DNA from 3 places in the Vibrio sp. F13 genome. Region 2 is predicted to be linked to each of the others. Evidence: predicted binding sites of a transcription regulator. Region 2 holds the regulator's gene; each other region holds the start of a gene.
The links. Region 2 encodes CRP, which controls carbon source genes, mostly activating them, when cyclic AMP is high. Its sites were predicted from a motif close to TGTGANNNNNNTCACA; they were not measured.
Positions count from the first base shown of each region.

Region 1: recB (exodeoxyribonuclease V subunit beta) is a predicted target of CRP. The motif match lies at 2,351-2,366, and genes of this name have one in related genera.
Region 3: LMH68_RS15585 (glycogen/starch/alpha-glucan phosphorylase) is a predicted target of CRP. The motif match lies at 5,104-5,119, and genes of this name have one in related genera.

Region 1 is NZ_CP170175.1:981,852-988,777, forward strand. It holds gene recB (exodeoxyribonuclease V subunit beta) at 1-2,254, opposite strand, end outside; gene recC (exodeoxyribonuclease V subunit gamma) at 2,664-6,140, opposite strand; gene LMH68_RS04560 (TDT family transporter) at 6,268-6,926, opposite strand, start outside.
Region 2 is NZ_CP170175.1:2,059,959-2,066,884, reverse strand. It holds gene LMH68_RS09440 (ABC transporter ATP-binding protein) at 1-1,669, shown strand, start outside; gene LMH68_RS09435 (TIGR02444 family protein) at 1,666-2,136, shown strand; gene LMH68_RS09430 (hydrolase) at 2,344-3,336, shown strand; gene LMH68_RS09425 (YheU family protein) at 3,432-3,644, shown strand; gene LMH68_RS09420 (phosphoribulokinase) at 3,722-4,591, shown strand; gene crp (cAMP-activated global transcriptional regulator CRP) at 4,831-5,463, shown strand; gene LMH68_RS09410 (DUF1338 domain-containing protein) at 5,647-6,438, opposite strand; gene astD (succinylglutamate-semialdehyde dehydrogenase) at 6,652-6,926, opposite strand, start outside.
Region 3 is NZ_CP170176.1:133,524-140,449, forward strand. It holds gene malQ (4-alpha-glucanotransferase) at 105-2,285, opposite strand; gene LMH68_RS15585 (glycogen/starch/alpha-glucan phosphorylase) at 2,471-4,924, opposite strand; gene malT (HTH-type transcriptional regulator MalT) at 5,492-6,926, shown strand, end outside.

The DNA of each region.
Region 1 (6,926 bases), 1.1 Mb from region 2:
CTGATTCAAGGCGTTGAATGTCGTCGTCACTGCCACCTAAACCATTTTGTGCATCTGAGATTGCTTCAGCCAGCCAACGCAACAAGCCATAGTCACTGTCGAGTTCTTGTCTTGCTTGTTGCAACAATTCGCCAATGTGCATTAAATCAGTGAGTGAGCGCTCACCATTTTCTTCTTCCAGTAAGCGTTCCGCGAGATGTCGTTTACTGATCACGCTGCGAAGCATTGGCAACACGCCGCGCTGAAGCCACAACTTACGATATTCTCTAAACTCGTTAACGACGTTTTCCCACACCACTTCATCGTTGTTGAGTTCATCCAATGATGCGGCATCCAGAGCAAACAACTCCGACGCTAAACTGGCGCGTAATGCTCGGTCATTTTCAGGTGTCAGCACCGCCTGCAACAAACGTTGAATATCTTGTGCGACCAAGCTGGTGAACACACTGTCTCGGTTGGATAAATACACGCTCGCAATGCCTTGTTCCGACAACGCGTTCTTAATCAGACGACCTTCACTACCGGTTCGAACCAAAACAGCAATATCACCCGCATTCACGGCATGTTGTTTTTTGCCGTTATCAAAATAGGCTTGCTGGTTTTGAGAAGCGGTCAGAATGGTTTGAATTTGACTCGCCGTCGCCTCTGCCATTGCCTTGTGATATTCGCCCTTTGGTAACGGCTTGTCTTCAGCCTCTTGCAGCCAAAAGGTCAGTGCGTGCTGAGTTTCTCCGTTCATTACCCATTGGCGTTTGTCGGCCGATGGACTGGCAGCAACGGGCAAGAATGGAATGTCTTGATCGTAGATAAACGGGCTATCCGAGTTCATAAAAACTTGGTTTACTGCGCTGACCATATCGGCACTTGAACGCCAGTTAGTGCCTAAGGTGTAGTGAGCACTAACTTGGTTTCTCGCCTTGATATAGGTAAAGATATCTGCGCCACGAAAGCCATAAATAGCCTGCTTCGGGTCACCGATCATAAACAAGCCGCACTGCGGATTATCGAGATAGATTCGGCTAAAAATACTGTATTGCAGCGGATCGGTATCTTGGAATTCATCGATCATTGCAACTGGGTAGAGTGTGCGAATTCTTTCCACCAGCAAGGACTGCTCATCGACATCAATCGACGCAGATAACTGAGTCAACAAATCATCAAATGATAACCACTGCTTTTGCTGTTTCGCCTTTGCTAGCATAGTTCGACAATGGGTAATCGCATGTGCCAGCAATGGAGCTTTCAAGTCGGCTGGGTGATTTAAGAAATCTTCAATCGCTTCGAAAACGGCATGCTGAGGTGCGACGCCTTTTGGTGTTTTTTCAATTAACGTTGCTTGTGAGAACTTCTCTAGTTTATCTGGAAACTGGTAATCATGAGTGTCGCTCTGCGCCCATGCTGTCACAGCTTCTAACCATGTCGGCAGAGATTTCTTAGTGTAGCTACGCTTGTTCACATCCGAAGCAGAGATCAAAGCCAAAAAGTCCGCTTCGGATTCACACCACAGCGCTTTAAGTTGCTTCACTTTATCTAGGTTTTGGTTGTGCAGAGTTTGCAAGTCGCCCGACATCGCATCTACCGTCAATTTCAGCGGAGATCCTGTCAGATAACGATTTACGTCTGCTAATAATGCAGCCGGTGAACCCCAGATATTACGAACCTCACCAGCCAGTTGAATGGGCAGCGGGTAAAACTGTTTACGCCAATAGTCAGCAACTACTTGTGCTTTTAGGTGGCTTTCATCGGTCACAAATTCGTTATCAAAGCGGCTTCCAGACTCAAAAGCATTTTGAGTCAACATTCGCTGACAGAAACCGTGAATGGTGTATACCGCAGCCTCATCCATTTGTCTTTCAGCGTTAAGCAGAGTTTTAGCCGCGCCAGCATGATCATCGATGGCTTGTAACAAAGGCGCAATCACTGGGTCGTCACTTTGCCCACGTGCAAACGCAATGCGTGCATCATGAATACGAGCACGAATACGATCTCGCAGCTCAGCCGTAGCTGCTTCAGTAAAGGTCACCACCAGAATTTGGTCTACGGTTAGCGGCTCATGGTGTCGAGTGGCTTCAGTCAGATCACCTTGTGGAGCGGCCGTGCCATGCCCGAGCAGTAGGCGTAAGTACAAGCCAGCTATGGTAAATGTTTTACCTGTACCCGCTGATGCTTCAATTAAACGCGCGCCATGAAGTGGAAACGTCATGGTATCGAGTGTCTGTGGAGCGATTACCTGAACACTGCTTGTGGTCGTCATGCCTTACTGCCTTCTGATAAATGTGTTGTTACAAATGTGACCTAGCGTGGAAAACGTCATTCAATTTACGTCCTACGCTAATTTGTTAATAGTTAGTGCGATCTCTCTCACGGATCAATTCGGATCGCCTCGCTACTATGCGCCCACGAGTTCAGGAGCACGTACGAGTTTTGTACTTTACGGCGTTACTTTGAACCACAGAATAATGGTCCCTCTGACCTGTGGCCGTACAGCGAACGCCCTACACTAATAATGATTTACTGGCGGCCACTTTATTTCCTGTACCTTGCTTCTATTCACCTTGATTCCCTTCATCTTGAAAGCAAGCGTACCAAACGCTTACCAGCGACTCTCTTTTGTCTTTCATTAATTCAGCGCACTCGCTATTGATCTTGTCGATCACAGCCACCTACTCCTGCTCTTCCAGATCGGCAGTAGCCAACCTTGCCGCCTGTAGCACAAGCGTTGAATACATACGCGACTCAGTAGCCAATTCATCGTCCCATTTAGACCAGATTCGTGAGATGTAGGTATCTCTACCCTCGCCCGTGAAGGCGAAGCTGTCATTAAAGGTATCGGCCATTTTCTTGAGTGACTTTTCTTCATCATCGACCCACTTACCACGGCTAAAGCCCGCTTCAACACCAGCTAATGCCGTTTTCGGGAAGTATGGCAATGGTGCAGTCATACCTTGATAAAACAGTCGTACTAACTCAGCTAATATACTCTTCGCTTGCTGCGCATCGCCGATAGGTTGTAGCGTTTGGTGAACCACGCCCTCTTTTCTGTCATAGCCAATAATATGGGTCGTTTTTCCGTGTCCCATAACAGCGCAGGATAGATGATCAATCCACGCAGCCAAGTAATCTTGAGAGCGTATTTTGCCGCTACGGAAACGCACTAGACCTGATTGATAGTTTTGAGTTAACCACCCCATCAAGCGAACAGGCTTACCTTCGCCTAACACGTCAAACTCGATATTCACTTCGAGATCTTGCTGCGGTGATCCGCTCACAAATCTAATCTCTTTGGCTAAGTCTTCCGCTTGAACACGGTTGGTTTCAAATTCGATGTCACCGAAGGCGCCGACCGGTAATCGACCTTGGGCTTTTTGCTCAGAGACAAACAGTCGAACCGCTTCGTCTGCGCCTTCTGGGTGGTCCAGCAACACTTGCAGCAGCGCATCTTTAAGCTGGAAGCTTTCTAAGCCATTAAGCACGAACGGCTCGTCGTCTTCCATTACCGGAAGCGGTGGCTCAAACACCACTTTTAGACGGCGATTAAAGAAGTATTGCACCGGCAAACGCCAGAAACGCTGTAGCTCAACCAAATCGAGTTCTAACGGATAGCTCGCACCAAGCAAATAGTCATCCAAAGCGCGATTGAATTCACCACTGCGCTCACCAGAACGATTTGCCGCAGGAAGCCATTCTTTGGCGTAGCTCAATACATGACCTGCATCACCTTGCGTAAAGGCTGCTGGGCTAAATGGTGTCATGGTGTGTTCAAAGCTGATTGCTTGAGTCAGTTTGATACCAGAATCATCACTTGGTAACGCTTGATCTGCACTTAGGCAGTAGTTCTGGTGGCAGTACTCAATCAACTCAGAAACCAATACCGACGGTACTCGCTCAGTATTATCTTGAATCGAACGGCCGACATAGCTGATGTATAAACACTCTTGTGCTGACAGCATTGCTTCTAGGAATAGATAACGGTCATCATCACGACGAGAACGATCACCAGGTCGAGTGCGCCCGTTCATCAGGTCAAAACCTTCTGGCGGCATTGAGCGAGGGTAAACCCCATCATTCATGCCTAACAAACAGACGGTTTTGAACGGAATAGAACGCATCGGCATCAAGGTACAAAAGTTCACTTGCCCCGCTAAGAAACGCTGACTGATACGGGCGCCCGACAGTTTATTATTTAAGTACTGATAGATGATACTCGGCGACAACTCTTGCTCATACAAGGCATCATCAAGCTGTTCATTCAGTTGTGAAAGTGCATCACGAATCGACTTAAGCACCACCTCACCTTCCAGCTCAACCGCAAAAAAATCATCAATCATTTGCAGCAAGGTTTCACGCCACATATCGATTGATTGGGTTTCAGTTAGTCGTTGGCGGTAATGAGCGATACGGTCAATAAAGTGCGCTAACTTACCCGCAAGTTCGGCGTTAATACCCTGAACTTCGTTATAAGCCGCAATCGGAGAATGTTCAGTTTCAAACAAGCCCGCAGAGTCTGACATCGCATAGCCCAGTAACATACGCTGAATACCAAATAGCCAGGTATTTTGCTCAGTCGCAGGTAGATCAAATTCTGTTGCAGTTGAAGCATCAACCCCCCAACGAATGCCCGCCTCTTCAACCCATTGCTTGGCTTGCTCGAATTGAAACTCGTCAATACCAAAGCGTGCCATCATCGCAGGAATTTCTAACAGCTCTAGCAACTCAGAGGCTAAACAGCGCGTGTTCGGTAGCGCGACCAATTGCATGAAAGCGGTCAGAATTGGGCTTTCTTGGTCTGCAGTTCTATCAGAGATCGAGTAAGGGATATAACGCTCACCCGGAGCATTACCAAATACCGCCTGAATCGCTGGGCTATAAGCATTGATGTCTGCCACCATCACGATGATATCGCGTGGTTTCAGGGTCGGGTCGGCATCAAACATCGCCAATAGCTGGTCATGGAGAACCTCCACCTCGCGCATTGGGCTGTGACAAGCGTGTACCGTCAACGAACGATCGCCCAGCTCAACCACTTGTTTGTGGTTGCTGGAGTCTAAGATGTGATCGTCTTGGTGCTCTTCTAACTCAAGAATATCGGCTTGCAGTTGATGCAGCAGGCTGTCTCTCTCGACATCAATAAAGAACTCATGCTCTTCGCTGTCTGATTGAGACAGCAAGAACAGGTTATCTCTGCCCAATTTACCCATAGACGCCAACAAGCTATTACCGACAGCTTGGCTAGTATGCAGTTCATCTTCAACGTTGGCTTCAATGCCATCTTTCAAAGGTGATACTTCACCTTCTAGCTGAGGTAAACCATCAACCAACGCAAACTGCTTACGACGCTGCGCTTCAACTCTTGCCAAGTATTTACGATCGCGAATATCGCCCCAATAATGTTGGCAAGGGTTGGTAAACATCAAATGAACATCAATCTGCTCACCAAGTGCTTTCAACGCGTCCATATAACGAGGAGGCAGCGAAGAGATACCAAACACAAACAGACGCTTAGGTAAGTGTTGTAGCTGACCTTGTTGATTGGCTAACGCTTCAATAAAGTCGTGATACAAGTTACCACGGTGATACTTCGATTGGCCTTGAGACAGGGTTTGCTCATAGAGTGTCTTCCACAAAATTGGCTGCCAAGGATGTTCTTGTTGCCCCCCATCATCAATTAACTCGGCAACGGGCTCTCCCGCTTCCCACATCGCCATCCACTCCGGTCGATACACCAAGTAACCATCGAAGATGTCGGCAATTTTCTCTGCCAATTGGTACAACTTCGAATCATCTTCGTCGTTTTCAAGGTAGCGTTGTAGAGGTAAAAAATCAGGGTGGTCAAGCTTAGCGGGTAACAAACTCATCAGCTTCCATGTCATCGCTTCCTTGTTAAAAGCACTGCGTTTAGGTACATCAGGAAGCACTTGGGTAAACATATCCCAAATGAAGGTTGCTGGAAGAGGAAAGTCTATATTTGCTGCTACACCAAACTCTTTGGCGAGTTCCATCTTAAGCCATTGAGACATACCTGGGCTCTGAACCAAGATCTGCTCTTTTTCGAAAGGGTTGGCTAAAGGATCACTTTTGATTAAATGAACGAGAAGGATTTTTAAAGTATCGACTTTATTGGAATGGTAAACAGTAAACAAAGTGCACTCACGCTAATCTTGCCACAATATAAAGCCAGATTAGCATAAGTGCCGAGTTTGGATTAGGAATATAAGCTTATGAAATACTGAAAACTTAAGCTCCGTTTATCTTTTGAACTATTGCTTCTTACAATCTACTGCCTACCGCGCTTAGAACACGGTGAGGTTTGTAATTCATGTAATAACGAACCGCCACATAACCCACTACAAACGTTGCCACAATCAATTCTAGATACGCTAGGCCAAACACTTGATTGATGTAATGCGCTTCAATACCTTGTGCTTGCATCCACGCAGCCAGTTTGAACAAGGCTGTTGCACCAATCACGATTGGGAAGGTAAACGCTGCATAACCAGGGCTAAATGGAAGACGAAGTAGTTTGAAAAACGCCATATAGATAATGAACGTCATCAACACTGCAATACCAAATAGTAAGCCAATGATCACAGGTGAAGGGTTAGCAGTAACGGTTAAGTAACCCGCCAAAGATAGGCTTGCCGGTGCTGCCATAATCGCAATCGTTGGTTTTGCAGCATCTGGCACTTCGTGAGAGAAGATCAAACGGTAAACCATGATTGGTAGCATTACTGCGTAAACCAATAAGCCGAATACCAAAGTCGCGTTAGCTACTGGCTCTAAAACTGGATTACCTGAGAAAGAGACGTCAGCGACGATAATACCGATCGGTGGCACAAACCAGCTTGGCACCATGTGGTGAATCTCAAAGTTTTTAGCTCTGTGGTACAAAAAGCTCGTTAGAAACACAACATGCAAAGCCACAGAAG
Region 2 (6,926 bases):
TGATGGCGACCGTGAATACCGCGGCCTTGAAGATCAACTAGAGAAAGCTGAACAAGCCGACAATGGCACATTGGTAGCAGAGATCCACGGCAAGATTGAAACCATTGGTGGTTACAGCATAAAGGCACGTGCTGCCGAGTTACTGGATGGCCTAGGCTTTAGCCAAGAACAAATGACATGGAACCTGACTCAATTCTCAGGTGGTTGGCGTATGCGTTTGAACCTAGCGCAAGCCCTACTGTGTCGCAGTGACCTACTGCTACTCGATGAGCCTACCAACCACTTGGATTTAGACGCAGTAATGTGGCTCGAGCGTTGGTTACAAAGCTACCCTGGCACGCTAGTGCTTATCTCGCACGATAGAGACTTCTTAGACCCTATCGTCAACCGCATCGTGCACGTTGAAAACCAACAGCTCAATGAGTACACGGGTAACTACTCATCGTTCGAAACCCAACGAGCGCAAAAACTGATTCTGCAACAAGCGATGTACCAAAAGCAGCAGAAACAGATGTCTCACATGCAGAGCTACATTGACCGTTTCCGTTACAAAGCTTCAAAGGCTCGCCAAGCGCAAAGCCGTATTAAAGCGCTAGAGAAAATGGAACAAGTGCTGCCTGCTCAGTTTGATAATCCATTCAGCTTTGAATTTAGAGAACCAGACGCACTACCAAACCCAATCATGATGATGGATGAAGTATCAGCGGGCTATGATGACAATCTGATTCTAGAAAAGATTCGCTTGAACCTAGTACCGGGCAGTCGTATTGGTTTGCTTGGCCGAAATGGCGCTGGTAAATCAACACTGATTAAACTGCTTTCTGGCGAACTGAAACAGCAAGGCGGTGAACTGAGTTATTCGCAAGGCGTTAAGATTGGTTACTTTGCACAGCACCAGTTAGAAACGTTGCACCCAGAAGAAACACCGCTGCAGCACATGATGCAGATTGCCCCTAAACACACCGAGCAACAATTGCGTGATTACCTAGGTAGCTTCGGTTTCCAAGGTGAAAAAGCACTTGATAAAGTAGCACCCTTCTCAGGTGGTGAAAAAGCGCGTTTAGTATTAGCGCTACTGGTATGGCAAAAACCAAACCTGTTGCTACTCGATGAACCAACCAACCACTTGGATCTCGACATGCGTCAAGCGCTGACTTTTGCCCTGCAGACGTTTGAAGGCGCAATGGTTATCGTATCGCACGACCGTTACCTACTGCGTGCAACTACCGATGATTTATACCTTGTACACGACCGCCAAGTCGCACCGTTTGATGGTGACTTAAGCGATTACTACAAGTGGCTAACCGAGCAACAGAAAGTTGAGCGCAAAGAAGCACAAGCATTGGCACCAGCCAAAGACGGCGCCAACAGTGCAGCAGCGAAAAAAGAGCAGAAACGTAAAGAAGCCGAGTTCCGTAAACTGACGGCACCACTTCGTAAAAAGCTCACTCAATTTGAAAAGCAGATGGATAAATTAACGCAGGCTCTTGAAGAAGCTGAGCAAGAATTATCCGACACATCACTGTATGAAGCTGAAAATAAGGCTAAACTGAATAAAGTACTCGCTCTCCAAGCGAGCAGTAAGTCACAGCTAGAAGAAGTTGAAATGGATTGGATGTCCACTCAAGAAGAGCTTGAGCAGATGGAACAGGATATGGATAGCTTATGAGCCCAGAGCACGCCCCAATATCACTAACACTGGAACGACTATGGCAATTTAGCCTTCAGTATTACAGTGTGCGCGGTGTAAAGGATGCGTGCTTAGCTTTGCAAAACCAGTTCCACGGCAACGTCAATCTACTGCTGCTTCTCAAATGGCTTGATGAGCAGCAATTGTCTTTTGCTGAAGAAGAGTGGCATAAAGTTCAACAGTGTTTAAGCCGCTCTGAAACCCTGCTTCATAGCTATCGAGAGCTACGTAAACATCTCAAAGCACACGTTGTCGACTCTCTATACCGTGAAGCGCTAAAGTTTGAGTTACAGCTTGAAAAGCAACAACAGTCCGATCTGGTCGACTGTATAAACTCCCTACAACTGTACGCTAACCAGCAATCACCGCTCACTTTTCAGTACTGTCGTTTATTAGGGGCTGAAAACCTCTGCGACGCTTTTTCTGAACCAGCACCACAGCCCTAGCTCGTTCTCTTTCCCTTTTATTCAATCAAGATCCAAGCTTAACCTTGATATTATTCAAACGGTTACCCATAGTCTGTTTTTGTATCTCGTATAAGTGAAGCCTTGCGCTTATGCCGAGAATCAACCAAGCTCAAATAAAAACGTGGGCGTTTCGTTACAAACTCAACACGTTATCAAAACCCGTATAAAGAAGCATGGATCGTTTTTATGACAATATTTACCGCAGCTGCTGGTCTCTCTAATCCGCACTTACAAACCTTAGTGCCACGGTTTATTAGGAAGCAGGCGCTGTTTCATCCTCACTGGCAAACCTTAGAAACACCCGATGGTGACTTTCTTGATCTTGCTTGGAGCGAATCACCAGACGGTGACACCTCAAATAAAAATGATCGCAGTAGCAAGCCGATATTCGTTCTATTCCACGGTTTAGAAGGTAGCTTTGAGAGCCCTTATGCCAATGGATTAATGAATGCGTTTGCTAAAGATGGTTGGTTGTCCGTGATGATGCACTTCAGAGGCTGCAGCGGAAAACCCAATCGCCTGGCTCGCGCTTACCATTCAGGTGAAGTCGAAGATGCGCGCTTTTTTCTAAGACACCTGCACGCCCAGTTTCCGAATAACCCTAAGGTTGCGGTTGGCATATCTTTAGGTGGAAACATGCTGGCGAACTATTTGGCTGAGTACGCAGACGACCCATTGCTGTCGGCGGCGACCATCGTATCTGCTCCTTTTGACTTAGCGTGTTGCTCTAGTCGTATTGAGCGTGGTTTCTCCAAGCTCTATAAGAAGTACCTGCTCAACTCTCTAAAATCGAATGCGCTAAAAAAGGTTAACCTGCTGCAGGAAAAACTTGGCATCACCGCTGAAGCCATCAAGAACATCACCAAACTGTATGAGTTTGATGAACGAATCACTGCGCCTCTGCACGGCTTCAAAAATGCCCAAGATTATTATGCGCAATGTTCTGCTCTGCCTAAGCTCAATAAGATCAAACTACCGACTCAGATCATTCATGCCAAAGACGACCCTTTCATGACCGATGATGTGATCCCAAAATTTGTTCTGCCCGATAACATCGATTATCGACTGTTTCAAAAAGGCGGCCATGTTGGGTTTATTACTGGCAGTACACTCAAGCCAAGGTTTTGGTTAGAAGAAGCCTTGCCTGCCTACTATGAAAGTATCCAAGATTCGGCATAATGACCGAGCCTTAGTAAATAGAAGTAAAACAATACTAAGCACACGCATTTCTACATCAATAAACCTATTTATGAACATAAAAGAGAGAAGTATTTATGATCATCCCATGGCAAGACATTGCGCCAGAGACACTGGAAAACCTCATCAAAGAGTTCGTGCTGCGTGAAGGCACAGACTACGGCGACGTAGAGGTTTCACTGCAAAACAAGATTGATCAAGTGAAACATCAATTAGCTTCAGGAGAAGTCAGAATTGTGTTTTCTGAGCTCCATGAAACCGTTGATATTCAAGTCACAAAACGCTTCTAAGCTGCGCTCATAAAGGAGCCGTGTTATAGTGGTAAACGATTGCTAACAAGTAAGTTACTCAAAAGACAAGGGTTGTCATGTCCGCTAAACATCCAATTATTGCGGTGACGGGTTCATCTGGAGCCGGCACCACCACCACCTCAGAAGCCTTCCGTAAAATGTTCAATATGATGGACGTGAAGGCAGCTTGGGTTGAAGGAGATAGTTTCCATCGCTTCACTCGCCCAGAGATGGATGTCGAGATCCGTAAAGCGCGCGAGCAAGGTAAGCACATCAGCTACTTTGGTCCACAAGCCAACGATTTTGGTGCGCTAGAAGAGTTCTTCCGTAAATACGGTAACGAAGGCACAGGTAAAGTACGAAGCTACCTGCACACCTTCGATGAAGCCGTGCCTTACAATCAAATGCCAGGCACCTTTACGCCATGGCAGGAGATCCCTGAAAACTCCGATGTGATGTTTTACGAAGGCCTGCACGGCGGTGTGGTTGATGGCGACATTAACGTTTCTCAACACGTCGATTTGCTGATTGGCATGGTACCTATCGTAAACCTAGAGTGGATTCAAAAATTCGTTCGTGACACCCGCGATCGTGGCCACTCACGCGAAGCCGTAATGGATTCCATTGTTCGTTCGATGGATGATTACCTTAACTACATTACCCCACAATTTTCGCGCACTCACATCAACTTTCAGCGTGTTCCAACCGTAGATACATCTAACCCTCTCAACGCCAAAGGGATTCCAAGTTTAGACGAAAGCTTCGTAGTTATACGTTTGCGTGGCATCAAAAACGTCGATTTCCCCTACCTTCTGGCTATGATTGATGGCTCGTTTATGTCTCGTCATAACACGCTAGTAGTGCCAGGCGGCAAGATGAGTTTTGCTATGGAGCTCATTGTGAGGCCAATCCTGCAACAACTCATCGAAACCGGAAAAATAGGTTAACAAAACGACATTCTGGTTGATTACTTTTCATACCGTGATCATGTGCACAATTTTGCGTAAAAAATCGTAGCTTGGTCACGATTAAAATCAAGAAATAGTACCTGAAAAAGGATACTATTCTTAAACGAAACACAAGATAGCTTGCAGCACTCAACGAGTGCTCTTATCCTACAAGTCAATCCAGGCTTAGCTAAAATACGGAAAGCGGCAAGCATACCCTGCAGAGGAAGTGAGATATTATGGTTCTAGGTAAACCTCAAACCGATCCAACATTAGAGTGGTTCCTTTCACACTGTCATATTCATAAGTACCCTTCAAAAAGTACTTTGATTCATGCTGGTGAAAAGGCAGAAACCTTGTACTACATCGTTAAAGGTTCTGTGGCAGTTCTTATCAAAGACGAAGAAGGTAAGGAAATGATTCTTTCTTACCTAAACCAAGGCGACTTCATCGGTGAGCTTGGCTTGTTCGAAGAAGACCAAGAGCGTACAGCTTGGGTTCGTGCTAAATCTCCTTGTGAAGTAGCTGAAATTTCTTTCAAGAAATTCCGTCAACTTATCCAAGTGAACCCAGATATCCTAATGCGCCTTTCAGCGCAAATGGCAAACCGTCTACAAGTAACTAGCCAAAAGGTTGGTGACTTAGCGTTCCTTGATGTAACAGGTCGTATCGCTCAAACGCTACTAAACCTAGCGAAACAGCCAGATGCAATGACTCACCCTGACGGCATGCAAATCAAGATCACTCGTCAAGAGATTGGCCAGATCGTTGGTTGTTCTCGTGAGACCGTTGGTCGTATCTTGAAGATGCTAGAAGAGCAGAACCTAATTTCTGCACACGGTAAAACTATCGTGGTATACGGCACTCGTTAATCTCGATTAACTGAGCCAAAAATTTGAAAGCCACCAAATGCGAATTTGGTGGCTTTTTTGTTTTCTGAAGACCCAGAGAGCAGATGCGAGATACGATAAAAACTCACAGAATCCTATTTGTAAACTTCCTCGAAGCGAAGCGTACTCGAATCTCTAGGACAAAGTCCGTGCTCGTACCTTTTGTTAACCGTTGGTGCTCTCAAAGATTTTGTCAGCTGATGCTGCAACAAAACCTGTGTAAAGCTCACCGTTGACCATCGCATAACGCTTAGCGAACTCATAGAAGCCGCCAGGAATCATCTCATTGCCTTCAACAAATGAAACTGGGACTTTGTCTGCCATTGTTGATGATTGCTCTAATAAGACCTCTGGAGAGCCTTTAACCTGACCGCCAGATGCATTGATTGTGAAGCCTGACTCGCTCAGGTAGTCATTCACCGCCTGCACTTCATCAAATTCATTTAGCTGGTTCACACTCACCGTAAAGTGGTTTGCACCATATCCATGAGCCGCGAGCCAAGACGCGTATTCGCTCTCTTTCGCTAGTACTTGGAAGTCAGCGAAGCTCAAATCCCAAAGACGACCACCAAACAAGAACTCATGACCTTGAAGCTTACTTGAGTCCACTTGCTCAACCAACTTAGCAACGATCTGTTGCAAGTCACTTGAACACTCTTCTACCTTCAACTCACTAATGAACACTTTTGGTTGTTTTGGATTTGGGTGCTCGTAATGCTTAGCCACCAACTTCTTGCTCTCAAACAAGTAGTCGCCACACGCCTTATAGCCTAACTCTAGGAAAGGCTTCGCTAATGTTTCAATACCCAAAGGAGCAACATTGAAAGTACGCAATGCAATGTGATCATTAATCAGCGCTTCGTCTTCTTTCAGCAAGTGATGCACTTTCTCAGCCGATGGACAAAGCCTGTGAATGTAATCGTCCCAAAGTGATTTAAAGAGTAGATCGGGCGTCATGGTGACTCCTTGTCAAAGGTTCTAGCAAGCTAGTAATTTGGATAAGAGAGGGAGAGGCTGAGACACAGAGTCAGCAGCCATCAGCCTGTGACATACTTTTTCTATTATTATCTACCGCCCAATCTAGGTGTCGGACGTGATGGAAAAGGAAAGCGATAACACCACTTCCCTATTTCAAGCTTAACGCATGAGCCTAAGACTCATTAGCCTAAATTAAAGCTCAATACCCGGGCTAAACGTTGCTGGAAGTTGAGTTTCACCGCCTTCCATTGAAGCCATAGGATAAGCACAGTAGTCCGCCGCATAGTAAGCACTTGGGCGTAGGTTGCCTGAAGCACCCGGACCACCAAATGGTGCATCACCACTTGCGCCTGTTAGCTGACGGTTACGGTTAACAATACCCGCACGGATATGGTCAACGAAGTATTCCCATTCAGAATCATCTGTTGATACAAGACCCGCAGACAAACCAAAACGAGTGTCGTTAG
Region 3 (6,926 bases), on a different replicon from region 2:
ACGACGGTTTATTCTACCAGATGAGCATTCATTATTGAGTGACCGAGGTTGTAGTTTCGTACGGCGTAAGCAAAAAACCACCTAATTTCAAGTCACTCACGTCATTACTTACCGGCTTTTTCTCGAACGTCAGTCAGCTTAGAAGCGATACGATTAACGCCTTCGTGAGCAAATATTTCGTCCAAGTTCATTGATAGTTTACGACGCCAGTTAGGGTATTCATCAACCGTGCCAGGAATGTTTACTGGCTTGTCCATCTCTAGCCAATCTTCTAGCTGAACGCTCAGTAGTGTTGAACCACCAGCCGCTACGTGCAGTTGAAGTGCCTCAGCAAGGTAAGAGTCCATCGGTACTTGGCTCGCATCGCGGCCCACACCTTCTGGTAGGAAACCATGCCATGCTACTGAATCTAAGATACCTTGCTTGCACTCTAGGCGGTCATCGAACAAGGTTTCTAATTGTTCTGCATCTGGGTATAAGCCAATCTCTTGGCCCATTTTCAGGTCATCACAGTGCCAGAAGCCACGAAGCGTTGGCATATCGTGAGTACACAGTGCCGCCATCGATTGTGATGCGTAGTGTTTTGGTGAGATGAAACCACCGTCATCTTCTGATGTTTCGAAGAAGAACACTTTGTAAGAGTGCACGCCAGCATCTGCAAGGATGTCGACAATCTCATCCGGTACCGTTCCTAAATCTTCACCGATAACGCTACATTGGTAACGGTGAGATTCAAGCGCCAGAATAGACAGCATATCTTGTACTGGGTAGTAGATGTACGCGCCCTTAGTTGCGTTCTCACCCTTTGGAATCCACCACAAGCGCAGTAGACCTAAAACGTGGTCGATACGCAGTGCACCACAGTGCTTCATGTTCGCACGAAGTAGCTTGATGTAAGCGTCGTAGCTTGTTTCTTGAAGCACTTCTGGGTTTAACGGAGGTAGACCCCAGTTCTGACCCAAAGGACCAAGAATATCAGGTGGAGCACCAATGCTCGCATCCATCACTAGGTTGCCTTCGTCAGCCCAAGTCTCGCTGCCTGAATCTGCAACACCTACCGCTAAGTCACGGTACAGGCCAACAGCCATGCCCTTCTCTTCTGCAAGAGACTGTGCATCGTTGATCTGGCAATCTGCTAGCCATTGCAGGTACATGTACAGATGAACGTTTTCTAAGTTCTCTTTGATGTATTTCTGTGTCGCTGGGCTGTCGAATGTACGGTACTTCTCAGGGAATACCGGCCATCCCCACATGCCAGAATCTTCTGCATGCAGTTCACCATGTAGAGCATCAAACGCCGCTTGATGCATCAGGCTATCGCCACCCTCTTCTACGAAGGCTAAGAACGCTTGTGCACGGTCGCTGTTTTTGTCTAGATGACGAGTCTTAAATTCTGCGAATAGCAGAGGCAAGATGCTCATCTTAAGCTCAGACACTTCGGTGTAGTTTACCCAGTGTGCTTCACGCGCTTTTTGTAGACGCTGTTGGAACTCTGCGCTGCCGACTGTTTGTTGTGCTTCTGCACTTAGTGCAAATTCAGGAACTGAACTCACATCAATGTATAAGATGTTCAACCAGCGACGAGAAGATGGGCTATATGGGCTCGCACCTTCAGGGTTCGCAGGGAACAATGAGTGAATTGGGTTTAGACCAACGAAGTCACCACCACGAGAAGCGATATCCGCAACAAGCTGTTTTAGGTCTCCGAAATCACCAATACCCCAGTTATGCTGAGTTCTTAGGGTATAAAGTTGAACACTGGGTCCCCAAAGCTTTTTGCCTTGCTCGATTGGTGACTGCTTGAAACACGCTTTTGGCGTAATAATCAGTGTCATCTCGTAAGGCTTCTTACGGCGCTTACGGCTCACAATGAGCTTGTGATAACCCCATGCCAAATCACTTGGCAATGCAAACACTAAAGGGCCACCCTCGGCACGCTCGTCACGAATGACTTGAGATTGAAGATAGCCTTCAAGTACCTCTCCTTGCTCGGTTTCTAAGCGCCAGCTGAACTCACTTTCACGAGCACTTACACCTAGATTAAGCGCCACTTCTACTGGCTCACCGTCACGCAAGACAAGAACTGGGTCTAGTACATCTTTTTTGTGTTTTCTTTCTGCTGACTTAAGCAGTGCATCATCGCTGCTTGTATCGTAGCCCAACGAAGCCAATAGAGACGTGATCGTCTCGTCTGATACTTGTGCTTCATCGCCCCACGCACTAACGTAACTGTCGGCAATGTTTGCCATTTCTGCGACTTGTTTTAATACGGTCTGTTCTTTCATCGCTCTCTCCGAAAACGTTCTGACGCTTTCTATTTTGTAGGGTTGTTAATTTAATTTTTACTAATCAATTAGCTTGTGACAATCGGTTTGTAAGCAGCTTGTTTATAAACGAAACCTTTAAGCCTTTCGTTTGCTCACAAGCTAATTGAGCCAAGGCAGAAACTGCCTTGGCTACTTTGGAAGTATTAACGGTTAACCGCTTCAAGTTTCCAGATGTTGTTCACGTAGTCGCGGATAGAGCGGTCTGATGTGAACTTACCAACCAATGCTGTGTTAAGAATTGCTTTCTTAGCCCAACCTGCTTGGTCTTTGTATTGCGTGCCCATGTCTTCGTGCGCTTTCACGTAAGATGCGAAGTCAGCAAGACATAGGTAAGGGTCACCACCGTCTAGCAGGCTATCAAACGTTGCACGTAGAAGGCCTGGTTGACCTGGAGTGAACTCATCGCCAGTCAGTAGGTCTAGAGATGCTTTCAGTAGTGGGTCTGCATTGTAGTAGTCGTATGGGTTGTAGCCTTGAGCTTTCAGAGCTTGAACACCATCAACGTCTAGGCCGAAGATGTAGATGTTTTCATCACCCACTTCTTCACGAATCTCAACGTTTGCACCATCCATCGTACCGATAGTTAGCGCGCCGTTTAGAGCCATCTTCATGTTGCCCGTACCAGATGCTTCTTTACCCGCTAGTGAGATTTGCTGAGAAACGTCTGCTGCAGGGATGATGATTTCAGCCATGCTTACACGGTAGTCAGGAATGAATACCACTTTCAGTTTGTTACCGATGCGAGGGTCGTTGTTGATCTTCTCTGCAATCTTGTTAACCGCGAAGATGATCTCTTTCGCTAGGTGGTAACCCGGTGCTGCTTTCGCTGCGAAGAAACATACGCGTGGCTCACACTCGAAACCAGGTTCGTTAAGAATACGGTGGTACAGAGATAGAATGTGTAGCAAATCTAGGTGCTGACGCTTGTATTCGTGAAGACGTTTGATTTGAACGTCAAAGATAGCGTTAGTATCTAGCTCGATACCCATGTTCTCTTGAACCCAATCAGCTAGGCGCTGTTTGTTTTCTTTCTTAACAGCCATGAATTCTTTTTGGAATTTCGCGTCTGTTGCAAACTTAGCGATGCCTTCTAGCTGCTCAAGTTTTGCTGGCCATTCAGTGCCGATCTTACCCGTGATTAGCGCAGATAGACCTGGGTTACAGAACTTCAACCAACGACGTGGCGTGATGCCGTTCGTTACGTTAGTCAGTTTACCTGGGAAGATTTCGTTGAATTCAGGGAACAAGTCTTTCTTAACCAGTTGAGAGTGAAGCGCAGCTACACCGTTTACTTTGTAAGAACCAATCACACATAGGTTTGCCATGCGAACCATACGGTGGAAACCTTCTTGGATGATAGAAAGCTTCGCTTGCTTCTCACCATCACCAGGCCACATCTTGCGAACTTCTTGCATGAAGCGGTGGTTGATTTCAAAGATGATTTCCATGTGACGTGGAAGAAGACGATTGATTAAAGATTCAGACCAAGTCTCTAGCGCTTCTGGAAGTAGTGTGTGGTTCGTGTAAGCGAACGTGTGAGCACTGATTTCCCATGCTTGATCCCAAGATAGACCTTTCTCGTCAATCAGGATGCGCATTAGCTCAGGAATCGCGATCGTTGGGTGTGTATCGTTCAGCTGAATCGTTTCTTGCTTAGGCAGATCTTCTAGAGAGAAACCTGCTGCTTCGTGGCGACGTAGAATATCGCGAACCGATGCTGCTGAATGGAAGTACTGCTGCATTAGACGCAGAGTCTTACCTTTCTCGTGGTTGTCGTTCGGGTAAAGAACTTTAGTGATGTTACCTGCATCGATTAGCGAGTGTTGCGCTTCGAAGTAATCACCGTTGTTAAAGCTTGCTAGCGAGAATGGTGCGATTGCCTGACATTCCCAAAGACGCAGCGGGTAAACCGTGTTTGACTCGTAACCTACGATAGGTAGATCCCAAGGCATTGCTTTTACTTCCATACCTGGAACCCAAGTACGAACTTCTTTACCGTCAACGAATTCAACGTCTACATGACCGTAAAAACCAATGTGTTGTGCTAGTTCTGGACGAGCTACTTCCCATGGGTAACCTTCAACACCACGCCATGCGTCAGGTGCTTCTTGTTGACGACCGTCTTGGAAAGATTGTTTGAATAGACCGTACTCGTAGTGAAGACCGTAGCCTACTGTTGGGTATTCTTGAGCGGCACAAGAATCCATGAAACAAGCAGCTAGACGACCAAGACCACCATTACCTAGTGATGGGTCGCGTTCTTCTTCTAGAAGGTCAGTTAGGTTTTGACCTAGCTCTTCCATTGCATGAGTGATCTGTTCGTAAAGACCCATGCTGATCAGGTTGTTACCTGTTAGACGACCAATCAAAAACTCTAGTGATAGGTAGTTAACGCTCTTAGCGTTCTTAATTTTTTCATCATTTTCAGTTTCTAGCAGGTCAAAAGTCGTTAGCTCTGCAAGAGCACGACCCATTGCTAGATACCATGAACGGCTGTCTGCTGTTTCAACGGTTGTTGCGTAGGTTGCAGATAAATGTTTCTTAACACTCTCTTGGAATGACACTTTATCGAAAGTTTTTTGCTGAGTTGGTTTCATTTCAGAAATCTCGCTTTTAATAGTTCTAATTCATCTGTGACATATCGTGCATGGTCACCATAAACTAAACATCCTCCCGCTAATGCAACTGACTAGGAGTAGATGGGAGGGCGTAGGGGGCGTACCGACTTAGGGTTAGTGATCTGACTCTCATGTTCTGACTGAGAACAAAAACTTGGAGTGACTAAGATCACAAGCTCCCGTTCGATAACTTAACTTCAATTGATGTGACTTTTATTTAACCAGATTAAAGTCATTGTCAAATCTGATATTCAGATCACGAAAATAATTTCCAACTCTCATCTTTTGCATAGATTCCCGTGTAGGGATGAACGAAGTCACATTCACAAACCAACCCGCAACGTGAGCAAAGTCTCAAATAAAGGGCGTAGACACCCAAAAACATGCAGGAGTGCAAGGTTTCTGAGGAGGATCGTAGTCGGTAACGTTTGGCTTCACGTAATATGAGTAAAGACTTAAGTAATTAGGCTCATGTCATTGGAGTGCACTCAACGATAGATTGGGATATTCCAGAACATAGCCACGGAATAGGTGTAAAACTTCGATATGTGGATCCCTTCGAAACTGACTCGTCCCGGCCGCTTACATAATGCAATCCTACGACCTAGGGTTCTCGATCTGCTTCACAATGCAGATTGCTATAAGCTTGTGTTGTTCCGCTCTCCAGCGGGCTACGGCAAAACCACCATGGCTGCACAATGGTTGGTAGATAAACCCAATGTGGGTTGGTACAGCATTGATGATAGCGACAACGATGCCTTCCGCTTTATCAACTACCTACTTCAATCACTTAATAAAGCGACTCAAAATGCCTGTCCGAATGCCCAAAAGCTGGCAGAAAAACGACAGTTTTCATCGCTGCATTCTTTATTAAGTGAAGTATTTGCCGAGATGTCGGAATTCCATCACGAGTGTTTTCTGGTGTTGGATGACTATCACTTGGTCAACAATGACGACATCCACGAAGCCATGCGCTTCTTCCTCAAACACATGCCCGATAACCTAACGTTGGTTGTCACCAGTCGTGGTACGCCACCACTTGGTACAGCAAACCTGCGCGTTCGTGACTTAATGATCGAATTAGGTAATGACTCGTTGGCGTTTGATACCGAAGAAACCACACGCTTTTTCAACCAACGCGTAGCCGACGGCATTGATGACACGACGGCAGATAGCATTTGTAGTTATGTAGAAGGTTGGCCTTCTGCACTACAACTTATCGCGCTACAAGCACAACACCAAAAACGCACTCTTGCACAGTCCGCAGAGTCATTCTCTCACTTTAACCACGCCCATCTTTGGGACTACTTGGTTGAAGAAGTATTCGACCTGCTAGACAAAGAAACCCGACAGTTCTTGATGCAATGTTCTGTGCTTGATCACTTCAACGATGAGCTTGTGTGTGCACTTACACAGCGTGAAGATGCGTTAGGTATGATCGAATCACTCAACCGTTTTGGTTTGTTCATCTACCCGCTTGAAGGTGAAAAGAACTGGTATCGCTTCCATAACTTGTTTGGTGAATTCCTCGCACATGAGCGCCAAGCTCGAATTCCTCAGCAAGAAGCTGAACTGCATCGAAGTGCTGCAAAAGCGTGGATCAAGCAAAACACACCACACCAAGCACTACGTCACGCACAGCGCGCTGAAGATCCAGAACTGATCATTCAAATCCTGACTGAGCACGGTTGGCCGATGTTCAACCAAGGTGAGCTTTCGTCATTAGAAATGGCGATCAAACAGCTAACCAAAGATCAACTATACAGTGAGCCAAAGCTTTCGATGTTGCGTGCTTGGCTTGCACAAAGTCAGCACCGTTATGACCAAGTGGGTACTTTGTTGGAAGAGGCTGAGACTCAATATCAAGCTCGAAACATTGAACTCGATACTCAGCAGCAAGGCCAATACAACGCCTTACGCGCACAAGTTGCCATCAACAGCAATGAGCCTGAGAAAGCATTGGAATTGGCTGAGCTTTCGT